Regions from separate parts of the Peribacillus sp. FSL E2-0159 genome, predicted to be linked through region 2. Evidence: riboswitches for the same ligand, from Rfam matches in the RefSeq annotation. Region 2 holds a riboswitch; the other holds the start of a gene.
The links. Region 2 has a riboswitch for cyclic di-GMP ahead of NYE63_RS19725 (anti-repressor SinI family protein). Riboswitches for the same ligand answer to the same signal wherever they lie in the genome.
Positions count from the first base shown of each region.

Region 1 (10,203 bases), 1.5 Mb from region 2:
TCTCTTTTATATAAAAAGATCATTTCATGATAGTCTACAGTTGAAACCAAAATCAAAAAGCTTTTCTAAATATAAAACTGTAAGAACCGATATAAAAAGTAAAGACATCATATTGGGGGCTATTTAGATGCTGGAGAGTTTGTCCACGAATATTCTTTCCTCACAACTTAGAACAGCAATCTCGGAAGGAATCAGTACATATTATCAGCGGGAAATGAATACGCTTGCCTATTCGGAGCGAAGTGTGGAATCTACTGATGAGCCTTCAAAAGAAAAGGTGCAGGAAGTAGTAGATGGCTTGAACACTTTCCTCGATCCAACACATACGGCCGTTCGTTTTGAATATCATGAGAAGCTGAATGAGTATTATGTCAAGGTAGTCGATGATGTAACGGATGAGACGATCAGGGAAATTCCTCCTAAGAAGTTATTGGATTTCTATGCGGCAATGACGGAGTTTGTCGGAATCATGGTGGATGAAAAAATATAAGCGGGTGATCAATTTTGGTGCGAATCAGTGGTTTAGCAAGCGGAATGGACATTGATGAATTAGTTAAGAGCATGATGCAGGCAGAACGGGTGCCATTGGATAAATTAACACAGAAAAAGCAGTATTCCGAGTGGCAACGGGATGATTACCGCTCGATAAATACATCTTTATCAGAATTGGATACGCTCATTCGTGATGGAATTGGGAAGCAGTCTTCCTTCATTAAAAAGAAGGTGTCGGTCTCGAATCCAAATGCTGTATCAGTGAAAAATGTGAATTCGACCAGTGATTTTCCCGGGAATATACAAGTGAATGGACTTGCCAAAGCAGCAACCATGATAAGTACGGAAAAATCAGCTGTTACCGACCCTAAAAAGAAATTATCGGAATTGGGTTTCATGACACCACAAGATATTACGATACTGGCCATCAATAAAGACGGCGGTTTTGATACGGAAGTAAAAGATGGATTGACAGTGGAAAAACCGTACACGCTTACCCTTAATGCGGACGATACGTTAGAGAGTGTCATCAATAAAATTAATGCTAACTCGGGAGTGACTCTATTTTTAGATGAAACGTCCCAGAATTTTTCCATCACTGCTAAAAATACCGGTGATGTTAAAGATCGGGCTGAAATTGAATTAGGGGGCACCGGAGATTTTTTTGCTACGTTAAAAATGAGCAGTAACAATGAAGGAACTGGCGGCTCAAAAGGGGAAAATACGTCCATTGTTTATAATGGACTGGAAATTTCCCGGCCTTCGAATACGTTTCAGATTAATGGAGCGGAAATAACGGTAAAGCAAAAAACGACGGATACAGTCACTTTCTCTTCAACAGCTGATGTGGATGCCATCTTGGATACAATCACACAGTTTGTGAATAAATACAATGAAGTCATTAAAAAGGTTCAAGATAAAACCGGTGAAGCGAAATATCGCTCCTTTACCCCGCTTACCTCTGAGCAAAAGAAGGCAATGACAGAGGACGAAGTGAAGTTGTGGGAAGAAAAAGCGAAGAGCGGAACGTTAAAAAGCGATTCGACATTAAAGAGTCTTCTGACCACAATGAGGTCATCTCTATACACCTCGGTGGATGGGATCACAGGAAAAAACAATCTCAGCAGTTTGGGAATCACGACCACCAAAAATTATTTGGAGGGCGGCAAATTAACGATTGATGAGGACAAGCTCCGGGCAGCCATTAGTGAGGATCCCAATGCGATTTATGATATGTTCATGGCCAATGGAATGGAAAAGAGCGACAAAGGCCTCGCGCGCCGATTAAGGGTTGATATAGAATCATCCATGAAGTTGATTACTGAAAAAGCCGGAAAGGCCGGATATGTTAATAACAATTTTACAATTGGAAAATTGGTTGATGGGCTGGATAAGAAGATTTCAACATTTGAAGCAAAGTTAACGAAATTGGAATCACGATACTACAGCCAGTTCACGGCGATGGAAAAAGCGATTCAAAAGGCAAACAGCCAAAGTGCATCGTTGGCTTCTTATTTTAGTTAAGGTAGGTCGGAAAGGAAGTTAAATATGGCGATAAATAATCCATATCAATCATATCAGCAAAATTCAGTCAATACAGCATCACCGGGGGAGCTTACATTAATGCTTTATAATGGCTGTTTGAAGTTCATCATGCTTGGGAAGAAAGCCATTGAAGCAGGAAATATCGAAGCGAAGAATACGAACATCATAAAGGCGCAAAATATTATCCGCGAATTGATGGTGACGCTGAATATGGATGCGGATGTATCCAAAGGCATGATGAGTCTGTATGATTTCATGAACCGGCGTCTGATAGAAGCGAACATGAAAAATGATGTTGCTGCCTTGGAAGAGGTGGAGGGACTTGTTGCTGAGTTCCGGAATACTTGGAAGGAAGTAATTCAAATCAATCGGAAAAAACTATTTACCCAAAGCGGTCAAGTGTAATGGTGATTAGAACCTTTCATGATTTGACTGCTGAATTACTTGCCGTTCTGGAAGATCGCACGATTACAGAACGTGATGATAAAATAGAAAGGGTCACGCAGCTGATTGATCAGCGAGATGGAATTCTTTCTCGAATCAAACCGCCTTTTACTGTTGAAGAGCAGCAACTGGGCTGTGCAACCGTGTTGCTTAACCAACAGGTCGATCACTTGCTGAAGCTTCAAAAGCAGGAGATACAGCGGGAAATCCAAGAAATAAATAAGAAGAAACGATCATCTAATAAATACACGAACCCGTATGAAAGTCTATCAGTGGATGGCATGTTCTACGATAAAAGAAATTAATTACCCAACCGTTTGGACTCCAAATGGTTTTTATGTTAAATATTTTTAAATTTTCTGTAAATAATATAGGCTTAAATTTTTCTTTATAGCATAGCATTTGATATAATGAAGCTAGGGCAGACATCAACCCTTTCAAAACCTTCCGACAATTGTTTCATTATTTCGACATATTTCATGATGTGTTTCTAAAGGGAACCGGAGGGGTATTGTAGAATCTAACTGTATAGTCTTAATTTAAGGAGGACTCACTTTATGAATTACAACGTACGCGGTGAAAACATTGAGGTAACTCCAGCAATTCGAGAATACGTCGAAAAGAAAATTGGCAAGTTAGAACGATATTTTAACAATACACCAGATGCAAATGTGTTAGTGAATTTAAAAGTGAACAATAATACATCAAAGGTCGAAGTGACGATTCCTATGCAGAATTTGGTTCTTCGCGCTGAAGAGGAAAATGCGGATATGTATGCTGCCATTGACTTGATCAATGATAAGCTTGAACGCCAAATTCGTAAACATAAAACGAAGGTCAATCGTAAATTCCGGAACAATCTATCGACTACACCTGATGCATTCGCCTTCAATACGGAAGTTGACGAAGTGGTGGATGAATTCGAAGATGATAATGATATTGAAGTGGTCCGCAATAAGCGTTTTGATTTAAAGCCGATGGACAGTGAAGAAGCGATTTTACAAATGAATATGCTTGGTCACAGTTTCTTCGTTTACACGAATGCGGATACTAATACAACGAACGTAGTGTACCGCCGAAAAGATGGACGCTATGGATTGATTGAACCTAGTTAAATATTAATCTAAGATCAAAAGCACAGCCCCAGGGTTGTGCTTTTTTAATGCATGTTGATAGAATTCGTTGGCTGTTGAGTTTACTAGAAAAGTAATCTTTTGTTCTCTAAAGAATAAAAATTTATTAAAAATCCATTTTAAAGAACAAATTTTGTTCTTTATTAAGATAAATAGTTAGTTTCATCTATTTAATTGCCTCTATCTTTTGCACTATACTCGAATTGTTGGTTCTTTAAAAAGAACAACTAGTTATTTATAAAAAGCAATTTGATCAAGGTGCAGAGGGGTTGGATTACTTGTATCGAAAGAATTGCCATACATGCCATAGGGCTTCTTTTAGCAGTGCGGAGTATGGAAAGTGGCTTTGCCCGATCTGCGGTGAGAACTTAACTGCGCAAAAAGACCTGGATGCACTTACAATTGAGAGAATCAATACACCCCAACAAAATACTAAGAAGAGTAATATTTACTATTATACAAAAAAACGAAATTGAATTAGTCTATGATAAATCACCTGCCCTTTGAATTTTCTTAATATTGTAATATTTTGTCGGATAAAAGTTTTTGCAATTATGTGGATTACCGACATAAAATAGCAATATATGGAGTGTGTATCCGTTATAATATGGTTATGAGTAATGTATTTGGTAATAAATACCACGACAAAGGCAAACTTATTGAAAGATGAGGGCGCAAAGGCACAGGTCTAAGGTCCTTGTGACTACGATGGCTGGTCTGCCTGAAATACAAAGAGTATTTTAGGAGGTAGAAGAGGTGGCTAATGTGGAAATGGATCAAGAATGGGTGAAATTGATTTCAGAAGCAAGAAGCTTGGGGTTCAAAAAAGAGGAAATCAGTGCTTTTTTTAAACGGGAAAGCCTTGAGGCTACATTAGAGGAGCACGATGGAAAATAGGTTCCGAACAAGATCGAGAACTTCCCTATAAACAGTGGTTCGATACATCTGTTTATAGGGTTTATTCTTCCTTGAGATTCTAGTGAGTCTAGCTTATTCAAACTGTATTAGTCAGGATTATGTAGGTAAACTAGTGCACTACCACTCTACTCTTCTTTATCTTTTCTCCATTTATTAAACTCGATGAATTCCCTGAATTGTTGTTTTGAAACACCTGAATTCATGGCTTCCTCAACGATTTTCATCCAGTCAGTGTCCAAGGTTTCCTTATTTGGAGCATCATAAAGCAGGGCATCAACAGGAATGTTAAGTACGGCGGAGATTTTTTCAAGAAATTGAATAGAAGGATTCGTTTGTAAGTTCCGCTCGAGCGAACTTAAATAAGACTTTGCCACACCCGCTTTATCGGCAAGTTCAGTCATCGACATTTTTTTTTCTTCTCGCAGTTTTTTTACACGTTCACCAATCATCAATACCACCTCGAAACATGTTCTATTTATCTTCCGCTATTAAGTTTCAGTAGCCCACCTTATCATTCAAAACATGACGGCTGTAAGGTTGGATTACCTTGACATGCTATCTCTAGTGAGGACACATCATCTAGTGATGGAAGGTTATGGATAATTCTCATTTGCATATGGAATAGTGGGGAGTTTGCAACATATTTTTTATACTTCCTTCTATTTTAACAGTTTTACTCCTCATTTATCCATTGTTTTTCGCAAGAATTGAATTCAGGTCTATACCAGGGAAGTGACATGAAGTTGTACCTCTAGGATAGAAGTGGTAAAATTAAGCGTGCATTAGTAATAATAGAAGATGTGTTTCTTCTTACTTATATGAATTTTGTCATTGAACGATCATTACCATAATAGAGGAGCGTTATTGAATGCTTAATATATTAAATAAAGTTTTTGATCCGAATAAGCGAGAAATCAAACGTTTGGAAAAAATCGCTGATCAGGTCGAAGCGCTGGCTGATGTGACGGCTGCGTTATCGGATGAACAGTTGCGTGCCAAAACGGGTGAGTTTAAAGAGCGTTATCAAAATGGTGAAACCGTTGATGATTTGCTTGTTGAGGCTTTTGCAGTTGCGCGTGAAGGGGCAAAGCGTGCTCTGGGCTTATACCCTTACCGTGTTCAAATCATGGGTGGGGCATCCCTTCATGATGGAAATATCTCTGAGATGAAAACAGGGGAAGGTAAAACCTTAACATCCACCATGCCGGTTTATTTAAACGCGCTTACCGGTAAAGGTGTACATGTCGTTACTGTCAATGAATACTTGGCACACAGGGATGCCACCGAGATGGGTGTATTGTATGATTTCCTTGGTTTGACAGTCGGTTTGAATTTGAATAGTCATTCCAAAGAAGAAAAGCAAGAGGCGTACAATGCGGACATTACGTACAGCACGAATAATGAGTTAGGTTTTGATTACCTTCGTGACAATATGGTGTTATATAAAGAACAAATGGTACAGCGCCCGCTGCACTTTGCTGTCATTGATGAGGTCGATTCAATTTTGATCGATGAGGCGAGAACGCCATTGATCATTTCCGGTTCCGCACAAAAATCGGCTCAGCTTTATATCCAGGCCAATGCGTTTGTGAGAACCTTAAAAAAAGAAACGGACTACACATATGATGAAAAGACAAAGGGTGTTCAGCTGACTGAAGATGGGATGAATCGAGCTGAAAAAGCGTTTAATATCGATAATTTGTTCGATATTAATCACGTTACTTTGAATCATCATATCAACCAGGCGTTAAAGGCGCATGTTTCCATGCATTTGGATGTGGATTATGTGGTCCAGGAAGGCGAGATAGTCATCGTTGACCAATTCACTGGCCGTTTGATGAAAGGCCGCCGTTACAGTGAAGGTCTTCACCAGGCGATCGAGGCGAAAGAAGGGCTTGAAATTCAAAATGAAAGCATGACTCTTGCGACGATCACATTCCAGAATTATTTCAGGATGTATGAAAAACTTTCAGGTATGACCGGTACAGCTAAAACGGAAGAAGAGGAATTCCGCAATATTTATAATATGAATGTCATTGCGATCCCGACAAACAGGAATATCGTCAGGGATGACAGGGCAGATCTTATATATGCGACAACTGATGGGAAGTTCAAAGCTGTTGTGGAAGACATCGCCGAACGTTATACAAAGGGTCAGCCTGTGCTTGTCGGTACGGTTGCCATCGAAACATCTGAAGTCATATCTGCCTATTTATCCAAAAAAGGAATCCCTCACGATGTTTTGAATGCCAAGAACCATGAGCGTGAAGCGGAAATCATTGCGAATGCAGGTAATCAAGGTTCAGTTACAATTGCTACGAACATGGCAGGGCGCGGTACGGATATCAAGCTTGGTGAAGGTGTCAAGGAGCTTGGAGGCCTTGCTGTCATCGGCACGGAACGTCATGAAAGCAGGCGTATAGATAACCAGCTGCGTGGTCGGTCCGGACGTCAGGGAGACCCAGGGGTCACTCAATTCTATTTATCAATGGAAGATGAATTGATGCGCCGCTTCGGTTCGGATAACATGAAAAACATGATGGCACGCCTTGGAATGGATGATTCCCAGCCAATTCAAAGTAAAATGGTGACAAGGGCCGTTGAATCCGCACAGAAACGAGTCGAAGGCAATAACTTCGATTCACGTAAGCAATTGCTGCAGTATGATGATGTTCTCCGTCAACAACGGGAAATTATATATAAACAGCGTTTCGATGTCATGGAAAGTGAGAACTTACGTGAAATCGTCGAAACGATGATTACGGCATCCATCCAGCGAAATGTTGTCGCGTTTGCACCAATGGGCGATGAGGAAGGCTGGAATTTACAAGGCCTTGTCGATTACCTGAATGGTAACCTATTCAATGAAGGTTCAATCACTGTAGCTGATTTGGAAGGGAAAAATGAATCGGAATTGGTTGATTTCATTTTAGCGAAAGTGAAAGAAAGCTATGACCAAAAAGAAGAAGAGCTATCTGAAGAACAAATGCGTGAATTCGAAAAAGTAATCGTTCTTCGTGCAGTCGATAGTAAGTGGATGGACCATATTGATGCAATGGAGCAATTGCGCCAAGGGATCCACCTTCGTGCTTATGGCCAAATCGATCCGTTACGTGAATATCAATCAGAAGGTTTCGCAATGTTTGAAGCCATGATTGCTTCAATGGAAGATGAAGTCGCCAAATACATCATGAAGGCTGAAATCCGCAATAATTTGGAGCGTAAGGAAGTCATAAAAGGACAAGCAGTCAATCCGAAGGAAGAAGACGGGGGAAAAGTGAAAAAAGCCCCTGCACGTAAAAAGGAAGACGTTGGCCGAAACGCTTTATGCCCATGCGGCAGCGGAAAAAAATATAAGAATTGCCATGGCAATTTAGGCTAAAGTTAGGTGTATAATGATTATGGGACGGTTAAGTGTAAGGCTTGCCGCCTCTTTTCATGTTTAGTTTGCATAAAGCAATATATTTGCATATAGTTTGAAGAGGTTTATTTGTGTAATGAAGCGAATCCTTCTTCAGGGATTTTTTTTAACATACTTCTTCAGGGATTTTTTTTAACATACTTAATGAGGTGAAGAGAAATGGAATTAGCAGAAATAAGAAATGAACTTGAACGGACAGCGCAACGATTAACGGACTTTAGGGGGTCTCTTTGACTTAGATGAAAAAGAGGCACGAATCGCACAGCTTGAAAATGAGATGACACATCCCGATTTTTGGAATGATCAGCAAAAAGCTCAAACTGTCATCAATGAAACGAATGCTTTGAAAGAACAAGTCAATCAATTGTCCGATCTGAATGAATCATATGAAAATCTGGATTTGACATATGAATTAGTGAAAGAGGAAAATGATCAAGAACTTTTGGCTGAGCTGGAAGAAGAAATCACGATTCTTTCACAAAAGATGAATGACTTTGAACTTCAACTTTTACTAAGTGAAGAATATGACTCGAAAAATGCCATTCTTGAACTGCATCCTGGTGCAGGGGGAACGGAGTCCCAGGATTGGGGTTCCATGCTGCTGCGTATGTATACAAGATGGGGTGAAAAAAGAGGATTTAAAGTGGAAACCCTTGATTACCTTCCAGGAGATGAAGCTGGAATCAAGAGTGTCACTTTAATTTTCAAAGGCCATAACGCCTATGGTTATTTGAAAGCGGAAAAAGGAGTACACCGTCTTGTCCGGATTTCTCCTTTCGATTCATCAGGGAGACGCCATACTTCATTCGTTTCATGTGAAGTCATGCCGGAATTCGATGAAACGATCAATATAGAAATCCGCACGGAAGATTTGAAAGTCGATACGTACCGGGCAAGTGGTGCAGGCGGTCAGCATATCAATACAACTGACTCGGCAGTCCGGATCACCCATATACCTACGAACACCGTGGTAACGTGCCAAAACGAGAGATCTCAAATCAAAAACAAGGCCCAAGCCATGAATATGCTGAAAGCCAAATTGTATCAACGTGAAATTGAACAGCAACAAGCGGATTTGGATGAAATCCGTGGTGAGCAAAAGGAAATTGGCTGGGGAAGCCAAATTCGTTCTTATGTTTTCCATCCGTATTCCATGGTTAAAGATCACCGTACTAGTGCCGAGACCGGAAACTTGGGTGCAGTCATGGATGGGGATATCGATATGTTCATTGATGCGTACTTGCGTTCAAAATTATAAGATCAGCCAGTCGGACCGGTTTCCCGGTCCGGCTTTTTTTGTTTTCCTTTTTAACAAATCTTCTGGCTGACTTTTACAGGATTGAAAAGGGATGCTCTACCTCGTTAGGCCAATACTAGATAATAATGATGGTTCGAGGAGACTTATGCAAAATGAAGAAAAGATACCGGGAGCGGAAGCATCCTTTAAATCAAAAGTTAATGGAGTATGGATTGGTGATTGTCGGTTCGGCCATAATTGCCATTGGTTTTAATGTATTCTTACTGCCTAACCAGGTCGCATCTGGCGGGGTCAGCGGGATTAGCACGATACTGGATTCAACCCTCGGTTGGGAGCCGGCCTATGTACTTTGGGGTTTTAATATCCCCTTGTTTATTGCGGGGCTTATTATCCTTGGAAGACATTTCGGAGCCAAAAGCCTGATTGGAACCTTGTTTTTGCCTTTAGTGGTATTTCTGACAAAGGATTGGGATGCATGGACGAATGATGCATTGCTTGGTTCAATTTGCGGGGGGATGATGGTCGGACTGGGGCTGGGGATCGTCTTTCGCGGAAAGGGTTCCACAGGGGGGACCGATTTAGCGGCACAGATTTTCCATAAGTATACCCATCTGTCATTAGGAACATGTGTGGCTGTCATTGATGGAATCATCGTTTTAAGTGCTGCCATTGTTTTTGATATTGAAAAAGGGCTTTATGCATTAATAGGATTATATGTGACAAGCAAGACGATCGACCTCGTCCAGATTGGATTGAACCGGTCTAAGATGTCACTAATTATCACGAATAAAGAAATGGAAGTAAGGGATGCTATCATACATGAGCTGGACCGGGGAGTAACAGGCATATCCGGGTATGGCGGCTATACGGATGATACTCGTCCAATTTTGATGTGCGTAATAGACCAGTCGGAATTCACCAAATTGAAACAATTGGTGAAACTCGTTGACCCTAAAGCGTTTGTAATTGTAATGGACGCATCGGAGGTACTC
Region 1 covers NZ_CP152053.1:5,512,768-5,522,970, reverse strand. Annotated here, with positions in the region: gene flaG (flagellar protein FlaG) at 128-490, shown strand; gene NYE63_RS27065 (flagellar hook-associated protein 2) at 508-2,016, shown strand; gene fliS (flagellar export chaperone FliS) at 2,041-2,442, shown strand; gene NYE63_RS27055 (flagellar protein FliT) at 2,442-2,786, shown strand; gene raiA (ribosome-associated translation inhibitor RaiA) at 3,039-3,596, shown strand; cyclic di-GMP riboswitch class I at 4,254-4,339, shown strand; gene NYE63_RS27045 (anti-repressor SinI family protein) at 4,371-4,511, shown strand; gene NYE63_RS27040 (helix-turn-helix domain-containing protein) at 4,658-4,981, opposite strand; gene secA (preprotein translocase subunit SecA) at 5,401-7,914, shown strand; one part of gene prfB (peptide chain release factor 2) at 8,113-8,175, shown strand; one part of gene prfB (peptide chain release factor 2) at 8,177-9,211, shown strand; gene NYE63_RS27025 (YitT family protein) at 9,364-10,203, shown strand, end outside.
Region 1: it holds a riboswitch for cyclic di-GMP, as region 2 does, so the genes downstream of both, NYE63_RS27045 (anti-repressor SinI family protein) here and NYE63_RS19725 (anti-repressor SinI family protein) in region 2, are expected to answer to the same signal.

Region 2 (10,203 bases):
TCCTGCACTCTCCTGACCACGGTGTTGAAGTGCATGAAGTCCGTAATAAGTTAATTCGGCTGCTTTGGGGTGATTAAATACTCCAAATACCCCGCATTTCTCTTGCATTTCTGAATCCATTTTTCTCTTCCTCCCGTTGATATCCTTTTTGTTATTTTTGGCAAAAGGTGAATTTATATCCTTATTATTTACTAATCAGTAAATCGATAGGGATTAATCAAATTGCAGCCATAAAACAGTTCTATGGAACAGTAGGTATTATTGCTTAACATTATTATCTTGGTATAAAAGACTTTTGGGTATAATGGAATATTTTAATAAGTGTATTTTGTATGATTTATAGTAAACTATATAGTAAAGAACAGATATTAATTTATAAAATCTAGCTCAGTATAAAAATAGTGAATAATACAGTTAATATTTTTCCAAATTGAAGATACTTTAATATGAAGATCAAGCAAAGGGACTTCACAGAAAGCGCTGTCAGAAAGCTGCCATCAAAATATAAGGAGAATATTTGATGACAAAAAACAAATTTATTACTTTCGAGGAAGCTTATGAAAAGAAAGAAAGAAGTAAGAAAATTTTTATTGGGTCTTATATTACTATTATTTTAATATTGATTTCATTATTGACTTTTTTTCTTGGTAAATCATAACGGGTGTTAAACAGGGCTGAGAAATCAGTCCTTTTTTGTGTTAAGAAGGTGAATGATGAAGTATGCAGGGAGCTCTCCTTAGGTATCCAAATGGAATCAAGAGGATAAATATTTATTGAAGTTCTTGAACAGTCAGGTTACAGCCATATTATGGTTTGTAAAGCTGGCTTTTTTTCTTAGGGAAAATAAATTAAAACTGAATCACTTAGTCCACTTATTTCGAAATATTATTTTTGTGGAATAGTAAATTCGAGCTTATATATGCTATTATAAATCTACTTTTAATAAAAGAGCTGTAAAGAAAGCGCATTATACCAGTGTTTTTACATTGTAATGTCACTTTTTGATGAATGATGTTGAAAAATGACAGAAAAAAACGAATAGTATTAAGAGCTATTATTACGTTTTTAAGTATAATTAACATTAATATAGTTTTAATTAAGGGGAATTTTTTGAGGGCATGATGGTTTATTTAGCCCCATGGAAACAGGGAATTCAAGGGATTTATTAATCTTGGAGAATAATTAATGTGAAATATTCTTGAGAAAGGCAAACCTATTGAAAAGTAGGGACGCAAAATTACAGGTCTAAGGCTAAATACTAAGACGGCTATGTTACCACAAGTTGGGTGGGATTTATCATGGAAGCTAACAATGAACGGGAAGAATGGGTATATCTAATTTTGGAAGCTAAAAATTTAGGATTATCTATTGAAGATGTGCGGGAGTTCATCAAGGGAAAATGAACGGGAAAAAAGCAAATCAGGGGATAAACATTACGTTAGGGAAGGCTGTTATACAGTCTTCTTTTTTTATTTTCATTATCGGGAAAATTACCGTAAAAGGTATCTAGAATAAAGTACATGTGCACAATAATAAAAATGAAACCTAAATGAGAGGGATTTTTATTTTGGATGTACTTAATGCTTTTATGAAGGGCTTAATATGGGGGACCTTATTCAGTGTACCGTTATGGTTGTCATTTTTTGGTTGGATAAAAATAATCATGAATTTTATTAAGTAAGCGCTTAATATTTAGATTATAATAAAAATACCTAGGTAGGATTTAACATGATAATCATAGAATTTAGTTAATGTACATAATGCGTTAGTCGCGACATTCTACTAGATTTAAGAAATATAGCCTAGTTAATAATACTTAAATATTTTTGATTATGTGCCGATATTACACTATAGAGAACAAGCAAAGGGACTTCGCTTAAGGCGATGTCAGATAGCTGCCATCAAAATAGAAGGAGATTATTTGATGACAAAAAATAAATTCATAACGTTCGAGGAAGTTTATGAAAAGAAACAAAGAAGCAAGAAAATTTTTATTGGGACTTATATTACTATTACATTAGTTTTAATTTCATTAATGACTTATTTTATGGGACAAGCATAATATGGGGTATCGAAGGGGCTGAGGAATCGGCCTTTTTTGTTTTTTATCCACACATATTGACTAGTAGTATTCAATCCCTTGAATATTAAGGAAATGTTAATTTTTAGTTACTTTTCTGATAATATATTAAATTCTGCTTGCCAAACCCTACTATATATGTGATTATCAAATAAATGAGCTATATTCCTTATTTTTGAAAAAAGGATTAGGACAACAGTATGAAATGGTGGCTCAATTATATATTGGAGTGGAAATTTCGAATGGATTTTTTTGATATTTTAAAAGACACTTTTGCCAAGGGTGAGTCTGGACAAGATGTTTCTGTAAATGAACTTGTGGAAGAGATTAAGGAGAAATTAAGCGGAATCATTGAACAACCTGATAGTATATGATCCGTAGATATCTCGTCCTCATTTTGCTCGTTTCATGGGCGATGGTCATCTTCTTTTTTTCCTCGCAGACGTATGAGGAGCAAAGCATTACCCCTTTTTTAGCGAAGTTCAATACGCCATATTGGTATGATAAGCTAAGTGGCATTTCATTCACGTTTGGTGGGCTTGAGGTGAGTGTTCATACAGCTGGAGTAAATGGCTTTCTGGAGTTTTTCCTTAGGAAGAGTGCCCATCTTTTTATCTTTTTTGTGTTTGGATTATTGACGTATCGGGTTTGGGGCCGTTTTGTGAAAAATGCTATTCTTTCGTTTTCAGGAGCTCTTTTATGTGTCCTTTTTTATGCGAGTGCAGATGAGCTGCATCAAAAACTAACCGGTGGCCGAACTCCCTTGTGGCAGGATGTCATGCTGGACACGTTTGGCGGTTTGCTGGGAATCTTCTTTTCTCTTTTCTGGTATCGATGGAGAAGGCGTCAATGAATCTAAGAAATTATTTCAAGTACATATACTTAAGGAGCATGTTTAACAACATGCTTCTTTTTTATCGTTTTCCATTATATATAAATGAAAGATAACCTGTGAGGGTGATGAGGGTGAGGAGACAAGGTAAGATTCCAATAGGAGTATTGACGGCTATTCTCATGGTTTTAGCTGCAGGAGCGTGTATCATTTTTCTTTTTCCGAGCGGATCAAAAAGCGTGGTTGAAGATTTCTATGAGTATGAAAGTGAAGCGGAGTTCGGGAAGTCCTGGGAATTGTTAAGTTCTGAAATGAAGCAGCGGTTTCCGAATCGGGCAGATTATGTGCAAAATCGGTCACACGTATTTTTACAGCATATTGATGTGGAGACTTTTCAGTATGATGTTGGCCGCACTAAGATAGTGAAGAACTGGTCTGGATAAGGTTGGGAGGCAGCATAAATCGCCTATGAAATTCCAGTTACACAGGTCTTCAATTCTCGCTATGGAATGTTTACTTTGGAACAAAATTGCTATGTCGTAAGAGAAAAAGGCGAATGGCGTTTGTTATGGAAATCAGTTTAAATAGATTCCTCTCCTTTTTCAGGCTCAAGTTCGTTTTATTGAAAAGGGAGAGGCGATGCTCTCATGCAATGCCGAATAGTTTTACTTCTCATGAAACATATTTCATTCTTGAACGGTCACTGATGGCTTTCAGAATAAACATTTTGTCCTGTTTGCTTAGCATAGCCCAGCTGCCTGCTTTGATTTTCATTTAAATCCACTCCTTTTGTTTAGGATTATTTATTATAGTTGATGAATGGTGGTTGATGGAATTCCGGGTCCAAAGAATAATAGTGTCAAGTGATGAAAGGGGCAAGGGGAAGATGGATTGTCAGCTCATATTAGATTATACCGTCTTTTTATGCCTAGTAAACAACAAAAATTCCAACAAATCTCTACAATTGGTGTTCGTTTTTTGTCAGAATATTGGACGGGAAAAATGAAAAAGCTGTCAGGATGCGGGTCCGGACAGCTCTTTCATTTTTTCTTATTTTATGGATAATTGTTCTTTTAATTCGGATTGGACCTTTTCTTTTTCTTCATCCGACACGATATTATAGTAGACTCCGTCGATTTTCGTTCCATTTCCTGGAATGGTTGCTTGGGTTATGCTTTTGCTTGCGTCCTTGTAGTTCTTTTGGATGTCCATCATGTCATCAAACGTCAAATTCGTCTGGATATTTTTACTTAAGGCATCGAATACATCATCGTATTTCGTCAATGATGAAAGGCTAGCGCCCTCCTTGATGACTGCCTCGATGATGGCACGTTGCCTGGATTGACGGCCATAATCACCATTCGGATCTTCATATCTCATTCGCGAATATTTAAGCGCATCTTCTCCATTTAGATTAATACTTCCCTTTGCGAAATGGACACCTTCATAAGTGAAATCCAGATCGTTTTGTACGGTCACACCGCCGACTGCGTCAACGATATCCTTAAAGCCTTCCATATTGATCTTCATATAATAGTCGATTGGGATATCAAGGAAATTTTCAACGGTATCCATGGACATTTTCGCGCCGCCGAAGGCAAATGCATGGTTGATTTTATCCTGTGTACCATGACCGACAATCTCAGTCCGTGTATCACGCGGAATGCTTAGCATTTTGACCGATTTCTTTTGTGGATTGACTGTCAAGACGATCATAGTATCTGAACGGCCTTTGTCGCCATCACGTTCATCGACACCGAGCATGAGCATCGAGAATGGCTCCTGATCTGATAGTGCGAGGTCTTTCGTTCGTTTATCTGTGGTACGGTCTATTGGTGTATGCATCGTGTCAACGGTTTTTGTCAGTGAATTCCATACGGAGTAGGCAAAGGCTCCGCCTGCTAATATAAAAAGTAGGACAATAATACCAACTACCTTCAGCCATGTCCGTTTCTTTTTCTTCTTTTTTTCATGTCTCATATTTTACTTCCTTCCTCTATTTTTAACCACTTCATCCATTATATTTAATTTCATAATAAAATAATAGTATATTTTACTATTTTATAATACCTTTGGCATATTTTAGTGTGATTTAACAAGAACAATTCTTCATTTAAAGGTTTAATGCTAAAGGATTGGCTGATCGGAAAATCCACACTTTGGTTGTGCAATTTGGCCTAGTGTTTATTTCTTTTTTAGCATCCAGATATTTAGAGGTTGCAGGTCTTTTTTATATTGCACATTGGTAATCATGTCAGCATTGCTGCACTTGATGGTGTGTGACACAAGTGTGCAGTCGGAGTGGATTGTACGGAGCTTGCTGTCTTATTTCAATTTTGAAGAGCAAAGGGTTATAATGGCCACTTATGAAATCGAGGAAATCCAGAACAAAATTAATGAAGTCATTCTGATTTAAGGATGGCGAGATCATCTCCAAGGAAAATGTCGAGGTACTTCGTGTAAGTAGTGGGAAATCGGTGGTCGGTTGGCTAATGGGACATCATGGCTAATATGAAGGAAAAATAATAAAGTAGCTTCGGAAAGGATTCCGAGGTTCTTTTTTTGTTTGCAAGGAGAAAAGCCTTTGAATCTAATGAATTTGACCAGGTAAAATATATTTTTCTAAATATTTCCATGTGAATGATGTATTACTTTAAAATGGGTGATAAGCAAAGTCCCTAATAGTAAGAAAGCGCATATATTGCTATACGGATATCCCAAAAGAATAAATAATTATTGGAGGCTAATGAATATATGGAATATTTAACTGAAAGCTCAGAGTACGAAAGTAATTCAACGGAAAGCTCATCGACGGAAAGCTCATCGACGGAGAGTGAATCAACAGAAAGCTCATCGACCGAGAGTGATTCAACTGAAAGCTCATCAGATGAAAGTGATGGAACAGAAAGTTCAACAGACTAACTAATATTTAAATTATAACGAGGGTTTACTTTAAAATGGGTGATAAGCAAAGTCACTATTAAAAAGCAGGCGCGTATATATGCAGTACGGATATCCCTAAAGGATTAATAAATATGGGAGGCTAAAGAAAAAATGGAATATTCAACTGAAAGTTCAGAGCACGAAAGTAATTCAACGGAAAACTCACCATACGAAAGTAATTCAACGGAAAGCTCATCGACCGAGAGTGAATCAACGGAAAGCTCATCGACCGAGAGTGAATCAACAGAAAGCTCGTCGTACGAGAGCAGTTCAACGGAAAGCTCATCAGATGAAAGCAGTTTAACAGAAAGCTCATCAGATGAAAGCAGTTCAACGGAAAGCTCATCGGATGAAAGCAGCTCAACGGAAAGCTCATCATATGAAGGCAATTCAAATGAAATCCTTTCCGACACCGCAGAAGAAGTTGAAAATTCAACTGAGGGTGAAGAGACTGCCAGTCCTCGTCGTGTGAATGTATTTAAGAAAATGTGGCTGGATAATATGATTAAAGCATCGAAGGGTATTTATAAAGAAGATTGACCATACAGGTACAGCAACTAAAAAGTTGTTGTGCCTTCATATGAAGAGTGGACATGCTCCTAGCACTCGTATTGACATATTCTCTTACTGGATACGAGGAGCCTGATTTTTCTGCAGCTAAAAGTACGCGGATTGCAATCTGTACTAATCTAAATTTAAATGTTGTAAAAGTTAGCGGGCTAGAATCATATATTGATAGGTTGTTTCTGCCCTTGATGAAACCCTAACAGATTGCGTACGATTTCCGGGGGAACTAGCCAAGCTAGGCGATTAAAATGGAACATTCGGGTTTCAACCTAAGAAAGCCTAGCCGGAGCGTTTGGATGACAATTGTACATACTGCCTGTGTTTGATTTGGACACAATGGCTTACTGGTGGATATAAGTTGTTTTTTACAGAATGGCGGTCACCAAATGTTCAAGGGGAGGCGATTTTTGTCAGCGTAAGGCAAGTTAAAAGCTTTCATTTCCACCATAAAGAAACTCCGGGTCTGAATTGATCCGGAGTTATTTCTTTTTCTCGATATTTTCATAGACCGAGGCAAGGGCTTGTTCAAATTTCCCGCTCTTTTTCGGTTTGTAATATTTTTTGCTGCGCAGTTTGTCCGGTAAGTATTGCTGCTTCACCCAGCCATTCTCGTAGTCATGCGGATAAAGGTAGCCGATGCCGCGTCCGAGATCGGTGGCTCCTTTGTAATGGGCATCCTTAAGGTGATCTGGTACATCTCCACTATGGCCGCTGCGAATGTCGGACAGAGCTGCATCGATTGCGACAATGGCCGTGTTCGATTTAGGTGATAGGCATAACTCGATTACCGAGTTGGCAAGTGGAATCCGCGCTTCAGGAAAACCGAGTCGTTCAGCGGCTTCGACTGCAGCGAGTGCCCTAGGACCAGCTTGGGGATTGGCAAGTGCTATGTCTTCGTAAGCGATGACTACTAAGCGGCGGGCAATGCTGACAAGATCGCCGGCTTCGACCAAGCGCCCTAAATAATGAAGGGCTGCATTCACATCACTGCCGCGAATTGATTTTTGGAAAGCCGACAAAACATCATAATGGGCATCTCCATCCTTGTCATGCGAGAAGCTTTTTTTCTGCATGCATTCCTCGGCAATTTGCAGATCTATATGAATCGTTCCGGACTCATCGGGTTCGGTGGAAATGACGGCGAGCTCAAGAGCGTTAAGGGCACTGCGGACATCTCCGTTCGAAGCAGTCGCGAAATGGGTAAGGGCATCAAAGTTGACATCGGTTTTATACGCACCAAGCCCCCGCTCTTCATCATGAAGTGCCCGTTCTAGAGCTTTGGTTATATCATTGGTTTCCAAGGATTTGAGCTCGAAAATCTGGCACCTGCTTCGGATGGCCGGATTGATTGCATGATACGGGTTGCTGGTCGTTGCACCGATCAAGGTGATCATCCCATTTTCAAGATAAGGCAATAGGAAATCCTGCTTCGCCTTATCTAGTCGATGAACCTCATCAAGCAACAGTATCACTTTCCCGGACATCTTAGCCTCGGCTGCCACGATTTCCATATCCTTTTTATTATTGGTCACCGCGTTCAGCGTCCGGAAAGCAAACTTCGTGCTTCCGGCAATCGCACTTGCAATTGAAGTCTTGCCAATTCCCGGCGGACCATACAGTATCATGGAAGAAAGCTGTTTGGCTTTCACCATCCTAGCGATAATTTTTCCTTCACCGACCAGATGCTCCTGCCCGATGATCTCATCAATCGATCGAGGCCGCATCCGGAAAGCAAGCGGTTTTATATTCATTGCGCACCTCTCCTTTTTATATAAGGTATCACAACTGATGGGGGAAATGCGCTGATTATGCTGTAAAAGAGGGCGAATTCGTATTATGGTAGTCCGTTTGGGGATTTAATTTGTGATGTAAAGGTTGATAAATCCACCTACCTAGCGGAATAATATGACCAAGCGCCACAATAATCCGCTCGTCCGCGCAAAAAATCGATCGTCCTAACCTTAAAATCCGACCCCAACCGATAAAAATTCGTCATCCAATTAGTTGCCTTCCATTCTTTATTTTTATTTTTCCTACCTTTCCAATTAGGATAATTTGACAAATGAAGGGCGGGTGAATGCATTTCCAGCGGGAATATGCTATAATTTCAAAAGAATTTAGAAACGGATAAATAATTTGAGGTGTATATGTATGAAGATATCTACTAAAGGCCGTTATGGTTTAACGATTATGATCGAGCTTGCTAAACATTATGGAGAAGGCCCGAAGAGTTTGAAATCGATTGCCCAGACGCATAATCTGTCGGAGCATTATTTGGAGCAGTTGATTGCGCCGCTTCGTAATGCTGGGTTGGTGAAGAGTGTCCGCGGTGCGTATGGCGGGTATGTACTATCTAAAGATCCTCAGGAGATTACTTCGGGTGATGTCATTCGTGTATTGGAAGGGCCGATTACCCCTGTTGAAGGAATTGAGGATGAGGAGCCGGTGAAGCGCCAGCTTTGGATCCGGATTCGCGATGCTGTGAAGGATGTATTGGATAATACGACGCTTATGGATTTGGCGAGCTACAAGGATACGGGTGAAATCGATTCTTATATGTACTATATTTAAGTGATTAGCAATGCGCCTATTATGTAGGCGCTTGCGTTTTTTAATGGAGGCGACAAAAAAGTGGACAGAATATATTTAGATCATGCTGCGACTTCACCGATGCATCCAAATGTGGTCGATAGGATGATGACAGTCATGAGTCATGACTTCGGAAATCCGTCGAGCATTCATGCTTTCGGGCGGGAGGCGCGCCATGTTTTGGATGAGGCACGTTCGAGTATTGCAGCGAGCATCGGTGCGGGGCGGAATGAAATCATTTTCACGAGCGGTGGAACCGAGGCTGATAATACGGCGATCATTGGTGTTGCGAATGCTTATAAAGAACAAGGTAAGCACATCATTACAACGGAGATTGAGCATCATGCGGTTTTGCATACATGCCAATACCTTGAGAAGTCTGGCTTTGAGGTCACATATTTACCTGTGAATGAAGCGGGGCTTATTTCAATTGCCGATTTAAAGGCGGCATTGCGGGACGACACGATTTTGGTTTCGATCATGTTCGGCAATAATGAGGTTGGTACGATCCAGCCGATTGCTGAAATTGGACAGCTGCTCAAGGGTCATCAAGCCTTTTTCCATACGGATGCGGTTCAGGCATATGGTTTGATCTCTATCGACGTCCGTGAGTTGGGTGTGGATTTGCTGAGTGTATCCGCGCATAAAATTAACGGTCCCAAGGGAATCGGCTTTCTTTATATTCGTGAAGGCTTGAAGCTGAATCCGCATTTATATGGCGGGGAACAAGAACGCAAACGCCGTGCTGGTACGGAGAGCGTACCGGCAATTGCCGGTTTTTCAGAAGCTGTTTTAATTGCGCAAAGCACGATGGAAAAGAAAAAGGAGCAATACATGCGTTTTAAAGACGTATTGCTTGCCGTCTTTGATGAGGCGGATGTACAATATGAAATTAACGGATCTATGGAACAGTCGCTGCCGCATTTGCTGAATGTTAGTTTTCCGGGTACGAATGTGGAATCGATGCTCGTTAATATGGACTTGGCAGGTGTTGCGGTATCGAGCGGATCCGCTTGTACTGCTGGGTCAATCGATCCGTCGCATGTGCTTGTGGCGATGTTCGGGAAAGATTCGGAGCGGACGAAGAATTCGATTCGTTTCAGCTTCGGTCTGAATAACACGGAAGAGGAAGTAAGGCAGGCGGCTGAAACTACCGTTAAAATCGTTAATAGATTAGTGGGAAGATAATTCC
Region 2 covers NZ_CP152053.1:4,025,578-4,035,780, reverse strand. Annotated here, with positions in the region: gene purF (amidophosphoribosyltransferase) at 1-120, opposite strand, end outside; gene NYE63_RS19730 (hypothetical protein) at 521-658, shown strand; cyclic di-GMP riboswitch class I at 1,197-1,280, shown strand; gene NYE63_RS19725 (anti-repressor SinI family protein) at 1,299-1,403, shown strand; gene NYE63_RS19720 (hypothetical protein) at 2,323-2,454, shown strand; gene NYE63_RS19715 (VanZ family protein) at 2,451-2,933, shown strand; gene NYE63_RS19710 (hypothetical protein) at 3,047-3,355, shown strand; gene NYE63_RS19705 (LytR family transcriptional regulator) at 3,963-4,892, opposite strand; gene NYE63_RS19700 (hypothetical protein) at 5,667-5,834, shown strand; gene NYE63_RS19695 (hypothetical protein) at 5,967-6,395, shown strand; gene NYE63_RS19690 (replication-associated recombination protein A) at 6,902-8,173, opposite strand; gene NYE63_RS19685 (Rrf2 family transcriptional regulator) at 8,574-8,993, shown strand; gene NYE63_RS19680 (cysteine desulfurase family protein) at 9,054-10,199, shown strand.